3 regions of the Ekhidna sp. ABH4_415 genome follow, and region 1 is predicted to be linked to each of the others. Evidence: riboswitches for the same ligand, from Rfam matches in the RefSeq annotation. Region 1 holds a riboswitch; each other region holds the start of a gene.

Region 1 (6,544 bases):
ACCGCCATACTCCTGTGGGTAGGCTGTGGAGCCAAACCCCTGTGCGGCATGCAGTTTGCACCATTCCAGCACCTTAGCGCGGTAAGCTGGGAGATTGTCCGGATTCACATAATTAAAAGCCGGGTCAGTGAGTACGGTTTTCACACGCTGGATGATCTCCTTGTGCTCCCCATCCAACAAATCACCCATTGCATCAACATCAAAACTTGGTGCTGTGCTGAGCAATTCGGACGTGGTGGTCCGCTTGAGTGAACGCAGGTGATAAGCAGACTCCTCTGAGATAATCCCTAAAGCTTCTTCTATTTCCAAAAGCGGCACTTTTAACTCTTCTGCATCGGGTGCCTGATGGAGCCTGGCCAAATCCATACCTATTTCTACCACGCTCTTTTTCTCTTTCTCCGATATCCGGTCGCTTGACGCACGGATGGTTTTCAGCCAGGATTTTAGTTCGTTTGGGGTGGGCGGATCTTTGGGATCAAGAAATGAAAGCAAGAATGCCCGTTCGTCAGCTTTCAATGTATGCTGTTTTTCTATGATGGACTGAAGACTCGTCACTTCACCGGGTGTAAGCACCGCATCCGCCCAGGCCATATAGAACATTGGAAGAAAGCTATACAGAGCTGGATTGGCCTGCAGCACAGGTGATTGCAACATGTTTTTCATATAACTAGGTGTTTAGGAAAAGATAACTAAAATGGGTCGTTTAACAGCCATTGGATTCTTGCCCTTTTTTTGATTTTTTTGGAGTCCTCCAAAGACCAACAAAATCCTTTGCCTACGTGATTTATTTACCGAGACAGGTTCCCGAATAATGATAAGCGAAGTTTATTGATCAATCAGGGATATGATTGAAATCATGTAATAATGCCTAGTTAAAGGCCAAATCTGTTTGATGATAGTCATTAGATACCCTGACTTCCGTCAAGGAACAGGAAAGTCTCATCTTTTAATTTCACAGTGTGGAATCTCGAAGTATGTCCAGGATTTATAAGTTTTTAGCTGAGACTACAGACGTTAGTCGGTTTGCTATACGCTTTTTTAAAGATGGACTAAAGTCACCGTTTGAGACAGAGGAAATCATCAAGCAATCATTTGTTATTGGCTATAAGTCCTTGCCTTTGGTAGGGATTACCTCCTTTATTATGGGGTTGGTTTTGACGATTCAGTCTCGCCCAACGCTGGTTGAATTTGGTGCTCAATCCTGGCTACCAAGTATGGTGGCTATTTCTATTATCCGGGAAATAGGCCCGGTGATAACCGCCCTGATTTGCGCTGGAAAAATTGGTTCTAGTATCGGGGCAGAATTAGGCTCCATGAAGGTAACCGAACAAATAGATGCCATGGAGGTCTCTGGCACCAATCCATTCAAATTCCTGGTTGCGACCAGAATTATAGCTACCACATTGATGCTGCCGCTATTGGTTATCCTGTCAGATGCTATTGGAATATTCGGATCATACCTGGCTGTTAATATCAAGGACACAGTGAGCTTTACTTTGTTCTTCAATCAGGTCTTCGATTCGCTTTCATTTAGTGACGTTATCCCTGCTATCGTTAAAACCTTCTTTTTTGGTTTTGCAATAGGGCTGATTGGTTGTTACAAAGGATACCACTCTGATAAAGGAACGCAGGGCGTAGGACGATCCGCTAATTCAGCAGTTGTTGTAGCTTCCTTGCTGGTTTTTGTACTTGATTTGATTGCTGTTCAAATAGCAGACTTATTTTATGAATTATAAGGAAGCCGATATTGAAACCCTTGCATCCGGCAGCATAAGAGAAGATTCGGTTCCTGCCGTTGAGATCATTGATCTGAAGAAGTCATTCGGGAATAATCACGTGCTGAAAGGATTCAACCTTTCCATTAAACAAGGTGAAAATGTAGCGGTCCTTGGCAAATCCGGAAGTGGCAAATCCGTACTTATTAAATGTATTGTTGGTCTAATTAAGCCTGATTCCGGACAAATCAAAGTGTTTGGCAGAGATGTGGTCAACCTTGATCGGCACGAACTGGACGAGGTGAGAAGCAAGATTGGGTTTCTTTTCCAAAGCAATGCATTGTATGATTCGCTGACTGTGAGAGAAAACCTTGAATTTCCGATGAGACGGTTGAGAATAAAAAAAACCAAAGAGCAGGTTGATCAGATGGTACAAGAAGCCCTGGAGAGTGTCGGATTGCCCAATGTGCAGGAACTCATGCCGGCATCACTATCGGGAGGCATGAAAAAGAGAATAGGTGTTGCGCGCACACTAATTCTGCAGCCTGATATCATATTGTATGATGAACCGACCTCCGGCTTAGATCCCATTACAAGCAGGGAAATAGCCAATTTGATGAACGATGTGCATCGAAAGTACAAAACGTCTTCCATAATCATTTCGCACGACATGAGCTGCATTAAGCGTACTGCTCAGCGAATTGTTTTGTTAAATGATGGAATTGATTACCTGCATGGAAACTATGAGAAATTGAAAAACTCAACAGATGAAATAGTAAATTCATTCTTTTTATAGACATGGAACAAAATTTTAAAAATATTAGACTTGGTGTATTTGTGATTATCGGGACCTTGTTCCTTGTAATGGCTTTATATTTCATTGGGAACAATCAGAATCTGTTTGGTTCCAATTTTACCGTTCATGCAGTTTTTAAAAATGTGAGCGGACTTCAAAAGGGGAACAACGTTCGCTTTTCAGGGATCAATGTTGGAACGGTTCGGGACATAGAAATGATCAATGACACTTCCGTATTGGTGAGTTTCATTCTAAAAGAAGAAATGAACCAATTTATACGACGAGATGCCATTGCATCATTAGGGACGGATGGACTTCTGGGCAACCGAATAATAAATATTATTCCCGATGAAGGAAGTGATCGGCTTATAAATGATGGTGATACTTTGAAGGTATATCATGGAATTGATGAGGATGAAATGTTCAGCCTGCTGGAGCGAACGAACTACAATGTAGCTGTAATTACGAATAATCTGGTAGATATTTTGAAGGACGTTAAGGATGGGAAAGGGACAGTGGGTCGTCTGATTTCTGATTCCACGCTGGCTAATGACATCAATGAAACCATTAGTAATCTCAATGCATCAAGTAAGCGAGCCGTTGAAATACTAGATGAGCTGGATAAGAATATTGCTAATGTGAGCGAAGGTAAGGGTACTGTAGGCATGCTCCTGAATGACACAACACTTGCAAACAACATAAACAGGATATTTGAGGAAATTCATGCAAGCACAAGCAATGTTGAGGAAATATCCCACGATATAAGGGAGTTGGTCACCAAAGTCCAGAGCGGATCAGGCCTGACCGGAAGTGTTATCAGCGATTCAACGATGGTCAATAGCCTGGAGGAAAGCCTGGAAAATATCAGACAAGGAACAGAATCATTCAACCAAAACATGGAAGCCATGAAGCATCACTTCCTGTTTAGAGGGTATTTCAAAAAGCTCGAGAAAGAAGAGAAAGAGGAATGACACTTTAAAATTCATAAAATTCAAACCGTATTGGGGAGGTGAATTATCAGCTATTTATGTGACAGAAGTCATTTGATTCAGACGTAACACAAGGTAGGTTTGATACTAGCTAAATGCGGATAAAACGCCGTAAATAATTGGTTTTGGGAGTCATAAAAATAGCAGCATGAAAACCGAACTCACACTTAAGGAAAAAGGGGCAAAGAAGCTTGATGAATGGAAGCAATTTGTCCATGAACTAAATGAGCAATTGCATCATGAAGTATCGGATGCAAAAGAGGAATTTGAACGGCAGAAGAAGAAACTTCGCGAATGGCTTGACTCCCTTGAGAATGACGTGGAACACGCCATTGACATTAGCAAAGAAAAGACAGCAGGCATCAAAGCTTCCATAGAGGAGTTGCGTGTGCAGGCTGCACTCGGACGTGCAGAAGCAGAAGAGCTCATGCATGACCAGCAGAAAAAACTTGTAAATGGTCTGCACGATCTGAAACATAAAATCCATACGCTCTACGATTCTTCAAAAGAAGATGCTCAAACCTTTAAAGAAAAGGTGGCGGATAAAGTAGATGATTTTCATACCCGCTTTGACTTGTTTCGTTTGCAATGGCATCTGGGCATGACAGAGGCACGGCAAGAGTGGCAGGAGAAGAAGAAAGAACTGTCGCATCGCTTGCATGAAGTAAATACTAAATTGGATCACCTGGAAGAAGAAGCAGCTGATAAGTGGACCGTTTTTTCATCTGAAATGTCTGAAGCATGGGATCATTTCAAGAAAGCATTTAAAGGCTAAACGGGTTGACTGTCATGACATTTCCTAATGGAAACATTTCTATTCGTGAGGTATGTTCCAAGAATTAAACCTGGTAATCAATAGTTATTTCCCTGAACAAAGGGGTTGTTATAATTATTAATCCAATGTGATGTTTTCATTGCTAAATCATCATAAATGAACTATTTCTAATCCGCACACGTACCTTTAGGTACATTATCGGGAAAGGTGAAGGGACTGGGCCCGATGCAGCCTTGGCAGCCCGATCGCCAGCGTGCGATGACTGGTGCCAACTCCCAGCCTGCAGCGACAGGACAGATAATGGACAGATGCCATCTTCATTGATGGTTTTTTTATGTCCTTACTTTTTCATTCACATTTTACATTACTGTTCTAAGGTTTATTGATAAAATATTGCGCAAGTAAATACTTGCATATAAATTAGCAAGCACTTACTTACGTATCGTGGAACAACGGAGAGATATTTTTCAGGCCATAGCAGATCCTACGCGTCGAGAGATTCTGTCTGCGCTTATTGAAGAGCCTAAGAACTTGAATGCGCTTGCAGAGCAGTTTTCAATCTCACGTCAGGGGGTTTCATTGCATGTAAAAGTGCTTGAGGAGTGTGATATGATCTCCATATCAAAGGAGGGAAGGGAACGGTATTGTCACATCAAGCCTGAGAAATTATTGGAGATTATAGAGTGGCTGGAACCGTTTAAACAGCTCTGGAGAGACCGGTTTGATCAATTGGATGACCTATTAAAAAACATTAAATAACACTACAATGAACAAAACTACATTCACCGAAGACCTGGAAAACAACCGGCTAATTGCTGTGCGAACGTTTAATGCCCCAGTCGAAAAAGTATGGAAAGCCTGGAGCGATCCGGAGCTCCTCTGCCAGTGGTGGGCGCCAAAACCGTATATCTGTAAGATTGATACCATGGATTTTAAGGTAGGAGGACATTGGATGTACAAAATGGTTGGGCCTGAGGGAGATGAGCATCGTGGACGCATGGATTTCCTGGAAATAGAGCCACGCAAGCGACTGGAGGGAGAAGACTATTTTGTGGATGAAGAAGGCAATGCATCAGCCGACATTCCACCCATGCAAATGTCAGTGAAATTTGATTCGGACGGCTCATCCACGACCGTGACAACCATTACCACCTTTGCTTCTGCGGAAGCCTTTAAGCAGATGGCAGAGATGGGCATGGCCGAAGGCTGGGAGCTGGCTTGCAATCAGTTGGAAGCACTATTGGATTGATTTGGAATTTCAAAGTGATTCCCTTGCCTCGAACAGTCTGTGACTGCTCCCAAAAGAACGCCACGACTAGTCGCTATTCCCCTACCTACCGCAGGCAGGCTTGCGAATGAGGTACGAATGAGACTTGGGAATATGACAGATTTCATGTGCTTGGCATCTGCCACAGTTATTCATTAAGTTTGAATTCCCCCTTTGAATCGGTTCGACGATTCGAGGGTGAGGGGGTTGATATCTTGCAAGACAACACTTAGTAAATGACCAGAAAGAATAAATACTACCTAGGCATAATTGCAGCTGCCATAACATTCATTATTGCTTCCCAAATCTTCAGTGACTGGGATCATTTCAAACGAGGGTTGGTGGGTGAGCCAGAGGTTGAAAAAGTTGAGGCTTTGAAGGAATGACCGGAGGAGCAGGCTTTACCAGAGACGGAATTGAAAGAGGGAGGACGAATCGATCCGCCCTAAAGAAGAAGTTGCCATTTCAGCGATTGAAAGAAAATCTGTTTGTAAAGCCAATTAAGAATAAGCTAGCTATTAAGAAGTCAACTCTGGAGGATCTTCATGCCATGAAAGCTGATCGCAGAAATGAAGAGAAATTGAGGCGAAGGTTCTTTCTGATTTTTATCCTTTCGATCCTGCTAATCATTTTTCTGTGGATTGGGAGTTGGATGATATAATTATTGCAAGCAAATGAAACTAGAAGGAAAAACCGCAGATGAAATCTTGAAAAACAAGTTGATAGATAGATCGTCTTGGCATTTCTTTCAAAGCAAATCATGGATTGACTATGCTTTGAGGAATTCAAATCCAAGTGCTATTCAGTATGCGTCTTTTGAGTTGCGGTATGGAATAGAGTACTTTCTTTTTGAACTACTAGTTATAACTAGAAACTTGACAGAGGAAGAATATAAAAAAGCACAGAATTCTCGAAAAGAAATGAAGAGATTGCTTAAGGATGCTAATCATCCATATGAAAAACTCAATCATTTCACTAAAGCAGCAATGAGAATCGATGGAC
Region 2 (6,544 bases), on a different contig from region 1:
ACCCAAGCACGTTAGCACACACAATAAAGTCTTTTGCTGGATTGATTGGACTATCCTCAGGAAAGAAATTTTCCCACCATTCGGAAGGGTCACTATTTGCGGTGAGGGCATGAAAGATCCAGACCACATTGGATTTATCCGCACTCAAATCCCCCCACGTGGTGTATTGGATCCTAAGATCCCGGAGCGTTTCTCCACACTCCAGGACCAAAGGTTCCTCAACCTTAAAACCAAATGACTTAGACGTTAGCAGCGTTTGCATAGACTTTTTCAAATGCTTGTTCAAAATCGGATTTGATATCATCGATGTGCTCAATTCCTACGGAGACTCTCAACAGGTTAGGGAAAACACCAGCATCTTTTTGCTCTTCTTCTGATAGTTGCTGATGAGTGGTAGCAGATGGTTGAATGATGAGTGTTTTTGCGTCTCCTACATTCGCTAGATGACTTACTAAATTCAGGTTATCAACGAATTGAGTAGTTTCCTCTTTCTCTCCCTTGAGTTGGAATGAGAATACCCCACCAAATCCATTTGTTAGATATTTTTTGGCGAGCTCATGGTACGGACTGGAAGTTAGCCCAGGATAGTTGACCTTTTCCACCAGTGGGTGCTGTTCCAGCCAGGTAGCTAGTTCCAAAGCATTGTCTACCGTTCGTTGCACGCGCAATGAAAGTGTTTCTAATCCTTGCAGCAATAGAAAGGAATTGAAGGGGCTCAAAGCAGGTCCGAAATCCCGGAGACCTTCTACCCGGGCTCTGATTGCAAACGCAATGTTTGGTAAGCCCAGAGGGTTTCCTTCACCAAAAACTTCCCAAAATTTTAATCCATGGTATCCCTCTGATGGCTCAGTGAATTGGGGATATTTCCCATTGCCCCAGTTGTAGCTTCCACCATCGATGATCACTCCTCCGATGGAGGTGCCATGACCGCCAATCCATTTGGTTGCGGAGGCGGTTACCACGGAAGCTCCGTGCTCCAATGGTCTGAAGAGATACCCGGCAGCACCAAAAGTATTATCAACAACGAGTGGGATATCATGATCTTTTGCAACTTCAGCTATGGCCTCAAAATCAGGAATATTGAATCCCGGATTTCCGATCGTTTCCAGATAAATGGCCTTCGTATTTTGATCGATCAGTCGTTCAAAATAAGAGGCTTTATCTGTCTTTGCAAATCGTGTTTCAATTCCCAGTCGCTTAAACGCAACCTTAAACTGATTGTAGGTTCCGCCATAGAGAAAGGAAGTGGAAATGAAATTATCTCCTGCCTGAAGGATGTTGTTCAACGCGATGAACTGAGCCGCCTGACCGGAACCCACTGCCAGTGCAGCTACCCCACCTTCCAAAGCGGCAATACGCTTTTCGAAAACATCATTGGTTGGATTCATGATCCGCGTATAGATGTTTCCAAATTCCTTCAAAGCAAACAGGTTCGCCCCATGCTCAGAATCCTTGAAAGTATAAGAGGAAGTCTGATAAATAGGCACTGCTCTGGATCTCGTCGTTTCATCGATTTCCTGACCTGCATGTAATTGTAGTGTTTCGTATTTTAATTCTTGTGACATGATATATTCGTTTTAGTTAATTGAAAATGAAATGGGTGTAGGGTTAGACAGATTATCGTTGACGGGACATCTATGAGAGATTTCTTTGAGCCATTGCTTTTTAAGTTCTGGGTCTATCTGTGAGGTGGTCTCCAGTCGAACATCGATTTGCTTGTAGCCTGCCCTTTCCTCAAGAGACTTTCCGAACAGTCGTCCTGGGTTGAGAAATCCATCTATATTGATTTTAAGATTCTCGAGAAAAAAGTCCAGTTCTTCGGCAATGATGTGAGCTACCACATTGATGCATCCTGCATATCCCGCAAGGACATATTCTACTGGATTTGGCGCTTCATTGGTGCCGCCTAAGGCTTCTGGTTCATCGACAGTGAGATCGAAACCTCTGGCTTGAATACGTGTTTTTGCTCGAGATTCACTCACAGAGCTGATGGAAAATTTTATTTCTTGTGACATGATTTGTAATTCTTTGATTAATGAAAATGAGAAGGTGTGGATTTTTCACAAGTAACTGAAAAGTTGACTTATGAAAGGATTTTTCCGGACGAAGACGCACTTCAGTCCTAAGATGATCGCAAACCCTAATGGATCAAATGTGAATTACCTGTTGCTATAACAGCAACACATGCAGATGAAATGGAATATTGATGAGGAAACGCAATTTCCCTGTCTGACCATCTTGTCAGTTACCTTGGGAACGATGTGATTTTGTTTGTTCATAGCAATCAATTTATCGTTCAGGAATTAGCACCGTTTCCGATTTTCGGAGGGTTGCTAGCGCGTCATGGAGCCTGTCTCTCGGCGCTTCTTTATAAATCGATACCTTATCGATTTGATGATGCAAACGTAGAGCAGGATTTTTGGTTTCTCCAAATTTTATTCAGAGAAAATTTCAGTGGGGGATGATAAAAGAATTATATAACGTTATGAGAAATAAATATTTATTGAATTAATTTGTTGATTATAACATGTTGTTAATCAATCCTTAACAAATTTTATAACTAGTCGTATTGCTGATTCAAGTTTGAAGAGAAAAATTTATTTGAAAATCAAAATGAATTTTTCTTAACATACTGTTCTACCTTTGGTTTTGAAATGAAAATTTGACCTAACAGAGAATCATGAGTAAACTTATCATCAATAATCACGAGGAGTTTGAGCAATATTTAGGAAAAGTAATGGGTGAGTCTGAGTACCATCAAATCACCCAGGAACAGATCAATCAGTTTGCGGATGCCACCTTGGATCACCAATGGATACATACGGATCCTGAGCGAGCGAAGGACGGTCCGTTCGGCACTACCATTGCTCATGGTTATTTGACACTCTCACTGATGCCCTATTTGTGGGAGCAAATTGCTGAGTTCAACAATGTGAAGATGTTGGTGAATTATGGAATTGATAAGCTCAAGTTTGGTCAGGCGGTGAAAGTGAATGATGAAATTAAGCTTACTGCAACACTAAAATCACTCGCTAACCTGAGAGGGATTTCCAAAGCAGAAGTGGAAGCTTTGCTGGAAATTAAAGGAGAAAAGAAACCAGCTTTTACAGCTACGATGATATTCTTATATCATTTTGAGTAGACATAAAAAAAGGCCTCTCTGAGGCCTTTTAAGTTCTTTTATTTTAATTGTCAATTATGACAATGCTTTCTTCATCACTGCTCCGATATCAGCCGGAGACTCTACCACGTGCAATCCGCACTCGCCCATAATTCTCATCTTTGCTTCTGCCGTATCATCTTTTCCTCCGATGATCGCTCCAGCGTGACCCATTCTTCTTCCCGGAGGAGCTGTTTGTCCTGCAATGAATCCAACAACAGGCTTTTTATTTCCGTTTTCCTGGATCCATCGGGCTGCATCTGCTTCATATGAACCACCAATCTCACCAATCATCACGATTCCGTCAGTTTCCGGATCTTCCATCAGCATTTGTACAGCTTCTTTTGTAGATGTTCCGATGATTGGGTCACCTCCGATACCGATAGCAGTAGAAATACCCATTCCGGCTTTTACTACCTGGTCTGCTGCTTCGTAGGTCAATGTTCCTGATTTCGATACGATTCCTACTTTTCCTTTCTTGAAGACAAAGCCCGGCATGATACCCACTTTTGCTTCTTCCGGCGTAATTACTCCCGGACAGTTTGGCCCAACAAGTACCGCACCTCTTGATTTCGCATATGGCTTGGCATTCATCATGTCTTTCACAGGAATACCCTCGGTGATAGTCACAATCACTTTAATGCCGGCATCAGCCGCTTCCATGATCGCATCAGCTGCAAATGCTGGTGGTACAAAAATGATGGTAACATCAGCACCGGTTTTATCAACAGCCTCCTTTACGGTATTAAATACTGGCTTTTCCAGATGGGTCTGGCCTCCTTTGCCCGGAGTGACGCCACCTACCACGTTGGAGCCATATTCGATCATTTGACCGGCGTGAAAAGTACCTTCAGAGCCAGTGAAGCCCTGTACGATGATTTTGGAATCTTTATTTACAAGAACACTCATTTCTTTTAGATTTTCCGCAAAAATATACGATTAAATCTGTCTGCCAATTACTTCGTCCATTTGCGGCTCATAAAATCTTGATAAATGGTCTTTCTTTCAGAATGTGTAAAAATATTCTTCTGATTCCGGTTGGTTTTGGCACACTTTTCGCGACTTATTTTAAGTGATCGCATCATTTAGATGATTAAACTTTCGACGAGTGAGCTTGTCCAATAGTTAAAGATCGTTAAATCGCTAAACTTCAGATAGATGCGATCGTTATAAATAGTAAGTAATTAATCCTCTTCATATTTACTTAGGTTTAGAATTAAAGGAGCTTTCGGGCTCCTTTTTCTATTTTCACAGTCTAAACACTAAGTATGCTTTCCTCTGCGCGAACATTTTTTGGCACTGAAGTAGACAACAGTCCGCTGGTACTGTTTAGGATGGTCTTTGGAATGCTGGCAGCTGCAGAAAGTTTCGGAGCAATTTTCACGGGATGGGTTCAGGAAACATTTATCGAGCCTAGTTTCACCTTTACTGTTATTGGTTTTGAATGGCTACAGCCATTGAGCGGTGATGGGATGATCTACTACTTCATTGTAATGGGGGTGGCCGGCCTCAGTATTATGATGGGACTCTTCTACCGGGCCACTACGTTTGTTTTTGCTGGATTGTGGACCATGGTTTATCTCATGCAAAAGTCCCATTACAATAATCACTATTACTTATTGGTGTTGCTTGGATGGGTGATGTTCCTTCTACCTGCTCATAAAAGTTATTCTTTGGATGTGAAATGGGGACTAACCATTTCTAAAAAGACATGTGCCAGAATTTGTCATTGGTTTTTCATTATTCAGGTAGCTATTGTGTACCTCTATGCAAGCTTCAATAAAATGCATGCAGACTGGGCTTTGGCCAAGCCCATTGGGATTTGGTTCCAGTACAAAGCAAATTATTGGTTGATTGGCCCACTCTTACAAGAAGAATGGTTTCAATACTTCATTGCCTGGGGAGGCATTATTTATGATGGAACCATTGTTTTTTTGCTTCTTCATCCGAAGACGAGGAAACTGGGTTTTGTATTGTCAGTTATTTTCAACCTGGCTAATTCTGCCATTTTCCAGATCGGCATTTTTCCTTATTTAATGATTGGTTTTACGGTCTTCTTTTTTCCACCTGAAACGATCAGGAGTATTTTTTTCAGGAAAAAGGAAAAGGTATATTCAATTCAAAAGAAGCTTTCTCTGGGTTGGACATATGTTCTTATCGCTTATTTCAGTATTCATCTCCTTTTACCCTTGCGACATTTTCTTTATAAAGGGAATGCCTCCTGGACGGAGGAAGCACATCGCTTGTCATGGCGGATGATGCTGCGGGTAAAATCAGGATATGTCAAATTCTATGTTTTGGAAAGAGGCAAAGATGAGAGGGAGAAAATTAACTTGAGAGATTGGCTTTCTCGGGAGCAGCGAACAACCATTTTCGGGAAGCCTGATATGATTTGGCAGTTTGCTCAGAAACTCAAAGAAGCCTATGCAAAAGAGGGAAAAGATGTTTCTGTTTTTGCTGAAGCTAAAGTTTCTTTGAACGGAGGACCGAGAAAACATCTCATCGATCCTAATGTTGACCTTGCCAGTGTCAAATGGGAACCATTCAAACATTCCGACTGGATTTTAACTTACAACACCTATGATTGATTTGCGTAGCGATACCATTACCAAACCAACTCCAGAAATGCTAGAAGTGATGATGACGGCTGAGGTTGGAGATGATGTGTTTGGAGACGATCCTACTGTCAATGCCCTGCAGGAAAAAATTGCGGTAATGTTTGGAATGGAGGATGCACTTTACTGTCCTTCGGGAACGATGACCAACCAAATAGGTATGCGCATTCATACCCGTCCTCAGGATGAGGTGATCTGTCATAAGCATTCTCATGTGTATTTATATGAAGGTGGAGGAATGATGTATAATTCCATGCTGTCGCCCAAGCTACTTGAGGGGGATCGAGGGAGGATAACCGCTGAGCAGATTGCTGATAGCATCAATCCGGATGATATCCATTTTCCTAAATCAAAATTGGTGGTCCTTGAGAACACGATGAACAAAGGTGGTGGATCAATTTACGATATCGAAGAGATCAAAAAAATCAGCGGGGTTTGTGGTGACAATGACTTAAAGCTTCATCTCGATGGCGCTCGTTTTTTTAATGCGATTGTGAAAACAGGCGAAAGTCCAAAAGAATATGGGAAACTATTCGATACCATTTCCATTTGCTTTTCCAAAGGGTTGGGTGCCCCTGTAGGATCTGTCTTGTTGGGTACTTCAGAACAGATCAAGGAGGCCAAACGAGTACGAAAGGTATTTGGTGGGGGTATGCGTCAGGCCGGGTATCTGGCCGCAGCTTGTATTTATGCGCTAGATCACCATATCGATCGATTAGCCGAGGATCACCAGCATGCTCAAAAAATTGGCGGAGTTTTGAAAACCCTT
Region 3 (6,544 bases), on a different contig from region 1:
ATTAAGAAAATCAGCTAGTGAAAGGTTAGGGATATTCGGTGCTTTTTTCCCTTGCTGTCTTACGAAATGAAAAGATTGATCACTTCCGACAACTTTCACGTCATCTCCCTCTCTTGCTACTTCAAATAATCCGACCACAGCATTGGCCTGAAGTGTTTTATTCAAAATGATCTCGTCAAGCATTTCTTCAGCATCTTTTAGTAGCTTCTTTGCCTCGCCTCCTACCGTAGGATTTTCCAAAATGGCCGGATATTTCCCTTTAAGCATCCAGGTAGAAAAGAAAGGCGTCCAGTCGATATACTTTCGGATTTCTGACAGATCATAATCTTCGAAGATGGTGATTCCTGATTTATTTGGTTTAGCCAGAGCGTGATCATCCCAATCAACTGCTAGGCCATTATTCTTAGCTTCCTTATAAGAAATGTAATTCTTAGCCTCCGTTCGGGTGGCATGATCGGAAGCCAGATCCTTATACTCTGATTTTATAAGCCTGCTGTATTCATCAGATTTATCACTTAATAAATTGGTCGAAACACCAACACTTTTTGAGGCGTCCAACACGTGCACAACCGTTTGATCATACTTTGGGGCAATTTTTACTGCAGTATGAATTCTGGAGGTTGTGGCACCACCTATTAGCAGTGGCGTTTTCATCTTACGCCGATTCATCTCTTCAGCCACATATACCATTTCATCCAATGATGGTGTAATCAGTCCACTCAAACCAATGATATCTGCACCAATTTCCTCTGCACGATCCAAAATTTTATCTGCGGGTACCATCACTCCCATATCTTCAATATCGAAGTTGTTGCATGCCATCACAACCCCAACTATGTTTTTTCCAATGTCATGCACATCTCCCTTAACAGTAGCTAATAGAATTTTCCCTTTGGTGTTTCCAGACGCCTTCTCTTTTTCTAAAAACGGTGTAAGGTATGCGACTGATTTCTTCATTACCCTGGCACTTTTTACCACCTGGGGCAAGAACATTTTCCCGCTTCCGAATAAATCCCCCACGATATTCATCCCATCCATTAGCGGACCTTCAATCACTTTCAAGGGGCTTTGATATTTCAGACGAGCCTCCTCTGTATCTTCCTCAACAAAATCAATGATTCCCTTAACCAGGGCATGTGACAAACGATCTTCCACAGATGCCTCTCTCCAGCTTAGGTCTTCTACTTTCTTTTTGCCTTCTCCTTTTACATTCTCTGCAAATGCAAGCAACCTTTCTGTAGCATCTTCTCTCCGATTCAACAAAACATCTTCTACATGCTCAAGCAAGTCTTTAGGTATTTCATCGTATACTTCAATCATTCCGGCATTGACAATACCCATATCCATGCCTGCCTTTATCCCATGATACAGAAAAGCAGAATGCATCGCTTCACGCACGATATTATTGCCTCTGAATGAAAACGAAACATTACTAACTCCCCCACTCACTTTTGCTCCGGGGAGGTTTTCTTTGATCCATTTGGTGGCCCTGAAAAAGTCGACTGCATTATTATTATGTTCGGCTATTCCGGTTGCTACAGGGAAAATATTAGGATCGAAAATGATATCCTGAGGAGGGAAATGCACATGGTCTACAAGGATGCGATAGCTTCTTTCACAAATCTCAATACGTCGTTCATAGCTGTCGGCTTGCCCTTGTTCATCGAACGCCATCACTACTACGGCCGCACCATATCGTTTGACTTTTTTTGCCTGCTCGATAAATTCAGCTTCTCCACCTTTCATACTGATGGAATTGACAACTCCCTTACCTTGAATACATTGTAGCCCTGCTTCGATGATCTCCCATTTAGAAGAATCAATCATGATTGGAATGCGTGCGATCTCTGGTTCGGAAGCGATGAGATTTAAAAACCTGATCATCGCCTTCTTCCCATCAAGCATCCCTTCATCCATATTCACGTCCAGGATTTGGGCACCTCCACGCACCTGATCGAGTGCTACGTCCAACGCCTCATCGTACTTGTCTTCGGAAATGAGCCTGGCAAATCGTTTCGATCCGGTCACATTGGTACGCTCACCGACGTTGACAAAGTTGGTGTGTTCGGTGACAATCAATGGTTCTAGACCTGAGAGGATCAATGGTCTCATACAAGTACCTCCTTCCTTCTTGGTTCATAATTTGCAGCCAAATCAGCAATCGCAGCTATATGTTCCGGTGTAGTTCCACAGCACCCGCCTATAATATTTACAAGACCTTCTTCTAGAAATTCTTTGATTTGATTGGCCATCATCTCCGGTGTTTCATCATATTGGCCAAATTCGTTTGGCAAGCCAGCATTTGGGTGCGCGCTTACAAAAAAATCAGCTTTATCAGCTAAAACCTTCAAGTATGGGCGTAATTGAGCTGCTCCCAATGCACAATTCAATCCGACACTTAACAAATCCATGTGTTGGATAGAAATAAGAAATGCTTCAGTTGTTTGACCTGAAAGCGTTCGCCCGGATGCGTCCGTTATCGTGCCGGAGACCATCACCGGAATGTCAATTTTCCGCTCTTCCTTGATTTCATCGATGGCATAAAGAGCTGCCTTAGCATTGAGGGTATCAAAGACAGTCTCCACTAAAAGCATATCCACTCCCCCGGCTATCAATGCTTCTGCTTGTTGCTTATATGCAATTCGCAGCTCTTCAAACGTGATCGCTCGAAATCCGGGATCATTTACGTCAGGAGAAAGTGAAGCTGTCCGATTGGTTGGCCCCATCGCTCCTGCTACAAAACGAGGCTTGTCGGGTTCCCTTTCAGTGAATTCATCCGCTGCTTCGCGGGCGATTTTCGCCGATTGATAATTCAATTCATATACCAAATCTTCCAACCCATAATCAGCCTGAGCGATGGTAGTCCCGGAAAAGGTGTTGGTTTCAGCGATATCAGCGCCCGCATTAAAATATGCTGAGTGAATATCTTTTATTATTTCTGGTCGAGTAATGGAAAGAAGGTCATTGTTGCCCTTCAGCGATTTGGAATGATCCTTTAGTGCGTCGTTTCTAAAGTCTTCTTCTTCCAGCTTGTGACGCTGAATCATGGTACCCATGGCTCCATCTAGCACCAGGATTTTCTGATATAAAAGTTCTAATAGTTTATTCATTCTCCGGTTTAAAGTTTACTTACCAGAGAAAGTTCCGATCGGATTCGCTCATCTGCTCCCGTGCATTAGGGATGGGAAGTAGCACCGAAAACCACATACTGATAGTCAGGTTGCTAAGACGTCAACGGGCCCAGTCCCTCGGTCTTTCTTGATAAGTAGTGCAAATATATTAGAATATAATTCCTCGCAAACATTCACGTATTACCTTTAGGCAAACATGAAGTTAGCAGCGATAGATATCGGTTCGAATGCGGTAAGGTTACAAATTACCAAGGTGATTGAGTATGAAACGGTGATCACGTTCAAGAAGCTGGAGTATGTGCGATTCCCTCTTCGATTAGGCCATGATGTATTCTCCGAGGGTCGAATCAGTGAATACAATGAGGAGCGCTTTTTTAAGCTGATGAACGCATACAAAAACCTGATTGACCTGTATGAGATAGATGGATATTTCGGATGTGCTACCTCTGCAATGAGGGAGTCAGAGAACGGGAAAGAAATCGTCGATAAAGTCAAAGAGAAGCTAGATTTGGATATTGAGATCATCTCGGGAGAGCAAGAAGCAGAGATGATTAACAAAGTCATCCTGCAAGGGCTGGACGATGGTCACTACATTCATATTGACGTAGGGGGTGGTAGTACTGAGCTCAACATCTATGAAAAGCATGAGAAAGTATTTGCTCACTCCTTTAAGATTGGTTCAGTACGAACGCTGGAAGGAAGAGATACACCGGAGGCTTGGGAAGAAATGCGAAAATGGGTGGCTCAGCACGCCTTTAAGAAAGGAGAAAAAATAACCGCGGTTGGTACTGGTGGTAACATAAATAAGCTATTTGAACTTTCTAATCTTGAGAAAAAGACACGTAAAATGTCACTTAATACACTGATGAGAACTCAGGATGTGTTAAAAAATTTATCGTTGGATGATCGCCTCAATAAACTACAACTGAATCCTGATCGGGCCGATGTAATCATTCCTGCTTCAGATATCTACATAGCCGTGATGAAGGCAGCAAAAGCAAAGAGCATCATAGTGCCAGATGTAGGGTTGAAAGATGGTATCAACTACCATCTTTACCAAACCCACCATCCTGAAAGCGATAAGGTTTTTGTTAGGAATTGACCTAGCATACTTCATCACTTTCTTCTGATTCATCCTGCCTGTTTTTTTCACTATGAATCAAAAATCCGAAAAACACCAGGGAAAATATGGCAGCCAGTACAAGTATTACTCTTGGCATAATGTTATTTTACTATTAGACGTGCTACCTTTAAAAGGTCACAAAAAAAGGAGGCTTTAATACCTCCTCTTTTTCCACTCATCGTCCAACTTCAATCGGTGTTATTTCAAGAGTTTTTGAACGTTCTCCGCTCTGGTTTTGGCGGGCACATGCCCAAGCTCTATCGCTTTTTTGTAATAAGCCAAAGACTGCTCAAGCGTTTGTTTTCTCTTCTTTGGAGCAAACTCAATTTTTTCTGCCATAAGTTCAAGGCCTTCTCCCTTGGCATACATTGTCTCAGCTTCCGACAAGCTTAATTTCTCAGCCATTTGAGATACACGCTCCTCTGAGTCAATCAGTGAGTTTTCATTAAACTCCAGTGCTACTTGTGTTTCAATTAATTGCTCTTTCGTAAGCGTCAGATCATCAGCCAACTGTGCATTTTTAGTTTTAAACTCCTCTACACTTATTTGTAAAACCGCGATCTGGTTTTCCTGATCACTGATTTGCTTTTTCAGTCTTTTTACTTGAGAAGCATACGCACTCCTGGTTTTTTCCAGCTCGGCAATCGTCCACTCTGCTTTTCTGGTGTATTCATCCAGGCTTTTCATCCGCTGGATATAATCCTGTTCATCCAGACCAGTTTCCAAATCCAACGTGATCATTTTTCTGTTTGCATCAATCGAATCCAGGTATAGTCCCACCTGATTCAACAAAGCCACCGCGTATTGGTGTTCGTCCACTACCTGCTGTAGGGAATCAATCTTACTAAACTCCTCCGTTTGAGTAGTCTCCTTTTCTTTGCTACACCCAGCTATCACCAGCAAGGAAATAGCCATCAGTTTTAATTTCATTGTATGTCTATTCTTTTTGAAACTGATAGGAAGAAGTAACCGGCAACACACGAGGAATTTCTTTCGAAGCTGCCGGTATTTTTCACCTACCTAATCACAGATATATGACGCAAATCCAATAAAAGGTCACATACTATTTCAAGGAAAATTTTAAGACTCATCAGCGATCAACTCACTAATTGCTTTTAGCAATACACTCGACCTGTCCTTGGCAGAATTTCTATCGGGCTCTTCCTTTATATCGTTCAATAATGCGTGGATTCGTTGATACCAGTGCAGATCGGATTCGTCATCTTTTTGCTCACAGTGCTGGTTCTTGTGTAGTGCAATTAGTTCAAGGCATTCATCAATTAATATCGTTTTATCTATTTTCATTGGATCGTTTCCAATTGATTTTCCAACGTCTTTTCTAGGGTAGACTGTAATACAGAAACGAATTTTTTACCTTGTTGGGTATCTGCCCATTTTTGGTTGATTTCTATTTCTACTCCTATATAGCCTTGTGATGGGAATTTTTCACGCAAATAGGTAGTGAATCCATCGTCCGACCCTTTATAAGGCACATTCGTAAACACATCAAAATCCACCAATTCTTCTTGTATTCTATCATACCAACTCATACATAAATCATTCTCAAGCTTCCGATTCTCATCAAATAAAAGAGAAACGTCAATGTTTCTTTCTACTCCCTCCCAGACAGGCGTGAAGGTATGCATGGAAATATGAATTACCGGCTTCTTAATCAGCTGCTGACGAATGTAGCTCTCAACCGAATTCCTATATCGGTAATAGTACTTCTGCAGGATGACGTTTTTCTCCTCAGATCTTAGGGGTTTTACAAACTCTGAAAATATCTGCGGGTTATGGACACTTCGATTGCAGTCTACGAGCAGTCGGCTGATGCGAGTTTCAAATAATTTAACTCTTAAACCATCAGATAATTGCTGAGCAAACGCTACTGCGCCCAAATCGACACCTCTGTGGGTTGATATTACATGCCTATCATGGAAAAGGTATTCGTAAGGCTTAGGGATTTGATTTCCCGCATGCTCACAGGTTACAAGGATATGGACGTGTCGCATGGTTCAAAAATTTTATTCTCCTCCAGGTTCTGGCTCAGCTCCTGGTAGATCAGCTTTAAATTCTCCTTTGTGTATTGACCATTGGTCACATCCAGTATCCGTTTGGCTAATGATCCATGTTCAAAAATTTGATTCAAAGGATCTATCCAGTGTGTCATTTTCTCCGGATAATGCTTCGTGCTCAAATCAAGGAAGTGTTTCCATATATCAATAACAGAAACTTTTTCCTGATCCATACCCAATGCTTTCAGATAGCTTTTATCATCAATGATTGTATC

What was found. Region 1 has a riboswitch for S-adenosylmethionine ahead of ACXAH9_RS04410 (ArsR/SmtB family transcription factor). Riboswitches for the same ligand answer to the same signal wherever they lie in the genome.
Region 2: another riboswitch for S-adenosylmethionine. It lies ahead of ACXAH9_RS12370 (OsmC family protein); the one in region 1 lies ahead of ACXAH9_RS04410 (ArsR/SmtB family transcription factor).
Region 3: another riboswitch for S-adenosylmethionine. It lies ahead of ACXAH9_RS06695 (homocysteine S-methyltransferase family protein); the one in region 1 lies ahead of ACXAH9_RS04410 (ArsR/SmtB family transcription factor).

Annotation. Positions count from the first base shown of each region.
Region 1 is NZ_JBSWYW010000002.1:296,267-302,810, forward strand. Features, by position in the region: gene ACXAH9_RS04385 (acyl-CoA dehydrogenase family protein) at 1-663, opposite strand, end outside; gene ACXAH9_RS04390 (MlaE family ABC transporter permease) at 975-1,736, shown strand; gene ACXAH9_RS04395 (ABC transporter ATP-binding protein) at 1,726-2,511, shown strand; gene ACXAH9_RS04400 (MlaD family protein) at 2,514-3,482, shown strand; gene ACXAH9_RS04405 (sll1863 family stress response protein) at 3,649-4,275, shown strand; SAM riboswitch class I at 4,468-4,579, shown strand; gene ACXAH9_RS04410 (ArsR/SmtB family transcription factor) at 4,720-5,034, shown strand; gene ACXAH9_RS04415 (SRPBCC family protein) at 5,042-5,524, shown strand; gene ACXAH9_RS04420 (hypothetical protein) at 5,779-5,928, shown strand; gene ACXAH9_RS04425 (hypothetical protein) at 5,925-6,203, shown strand; gene ACXAH9_RS04430 (hypothetical protein) at 6,217-6,544, shown strand, end outside.
Region 2 is NZ_JBSWYW010000006.1:256,994-263,537, forward strand. Features, by position in the region: gene ACXAH9_RS12360 (homoserine O-acetyltransferase family protein) at 1-262, opposite strand, end outside; gene ACXAH9_RS12365 (O-acetylhomoserine aminocarboxypropyltransferase/cysteine synthase family protein) at 240-1,565, opposite strand; gene ACXAH9_RS12370 (OsmC family protein) at 1,578-2,015, opposite strand; SAM riboswitch class I at 2,273-2,377, opposite strand; gene ACXAH9_RS12375 (MaoC family dehydratase) at 2,681-3,142, shown strand; gene sucD (succinate--CoA ligase subunit alpha) at 3,197-4,069, opposite strand; gene ACXAH9_RS12385 (HTTM domain-containing protein) at 4,429-5,748, shown strand; gene ACXAH9_RS12390 (threonine aldolase family protein) at 5,741-6,544, shown strand, end outside.
Region 3 is NZ_JBSWYW010000003.1:300,951-307,494, reverse strand. Features, by position in the region: gene metH (methionine synthase) at 1-2,112, opposite strand, end outside; gene ACXAH9_RS06695 (homocysteine S-methyltransferase family protein) at 2,109-3,110, opposite strand; SAM riboswitch class I at 3,156-3,268, opposite strand; gene ACXAH9_RS06690 (Ppx/GppA phosphatase family protein) at 3,328-4,233, shown strand; gene ACXAH9_RS06685 (hypothetical protein) at 4,453-5,184, opposite strand; gene ACXAH9_RS06680 (hypothetical protein) at 5,335-5,559, opposite strand; gene ACXAH9_RS06675 (N-formylglutamate amidohydrolase) at 5,556-6,266, opposite strand; gene ACXAH9_RS06670 (carboxylate-amine ligase) at 6,242-6,544, opposite strand, start outside.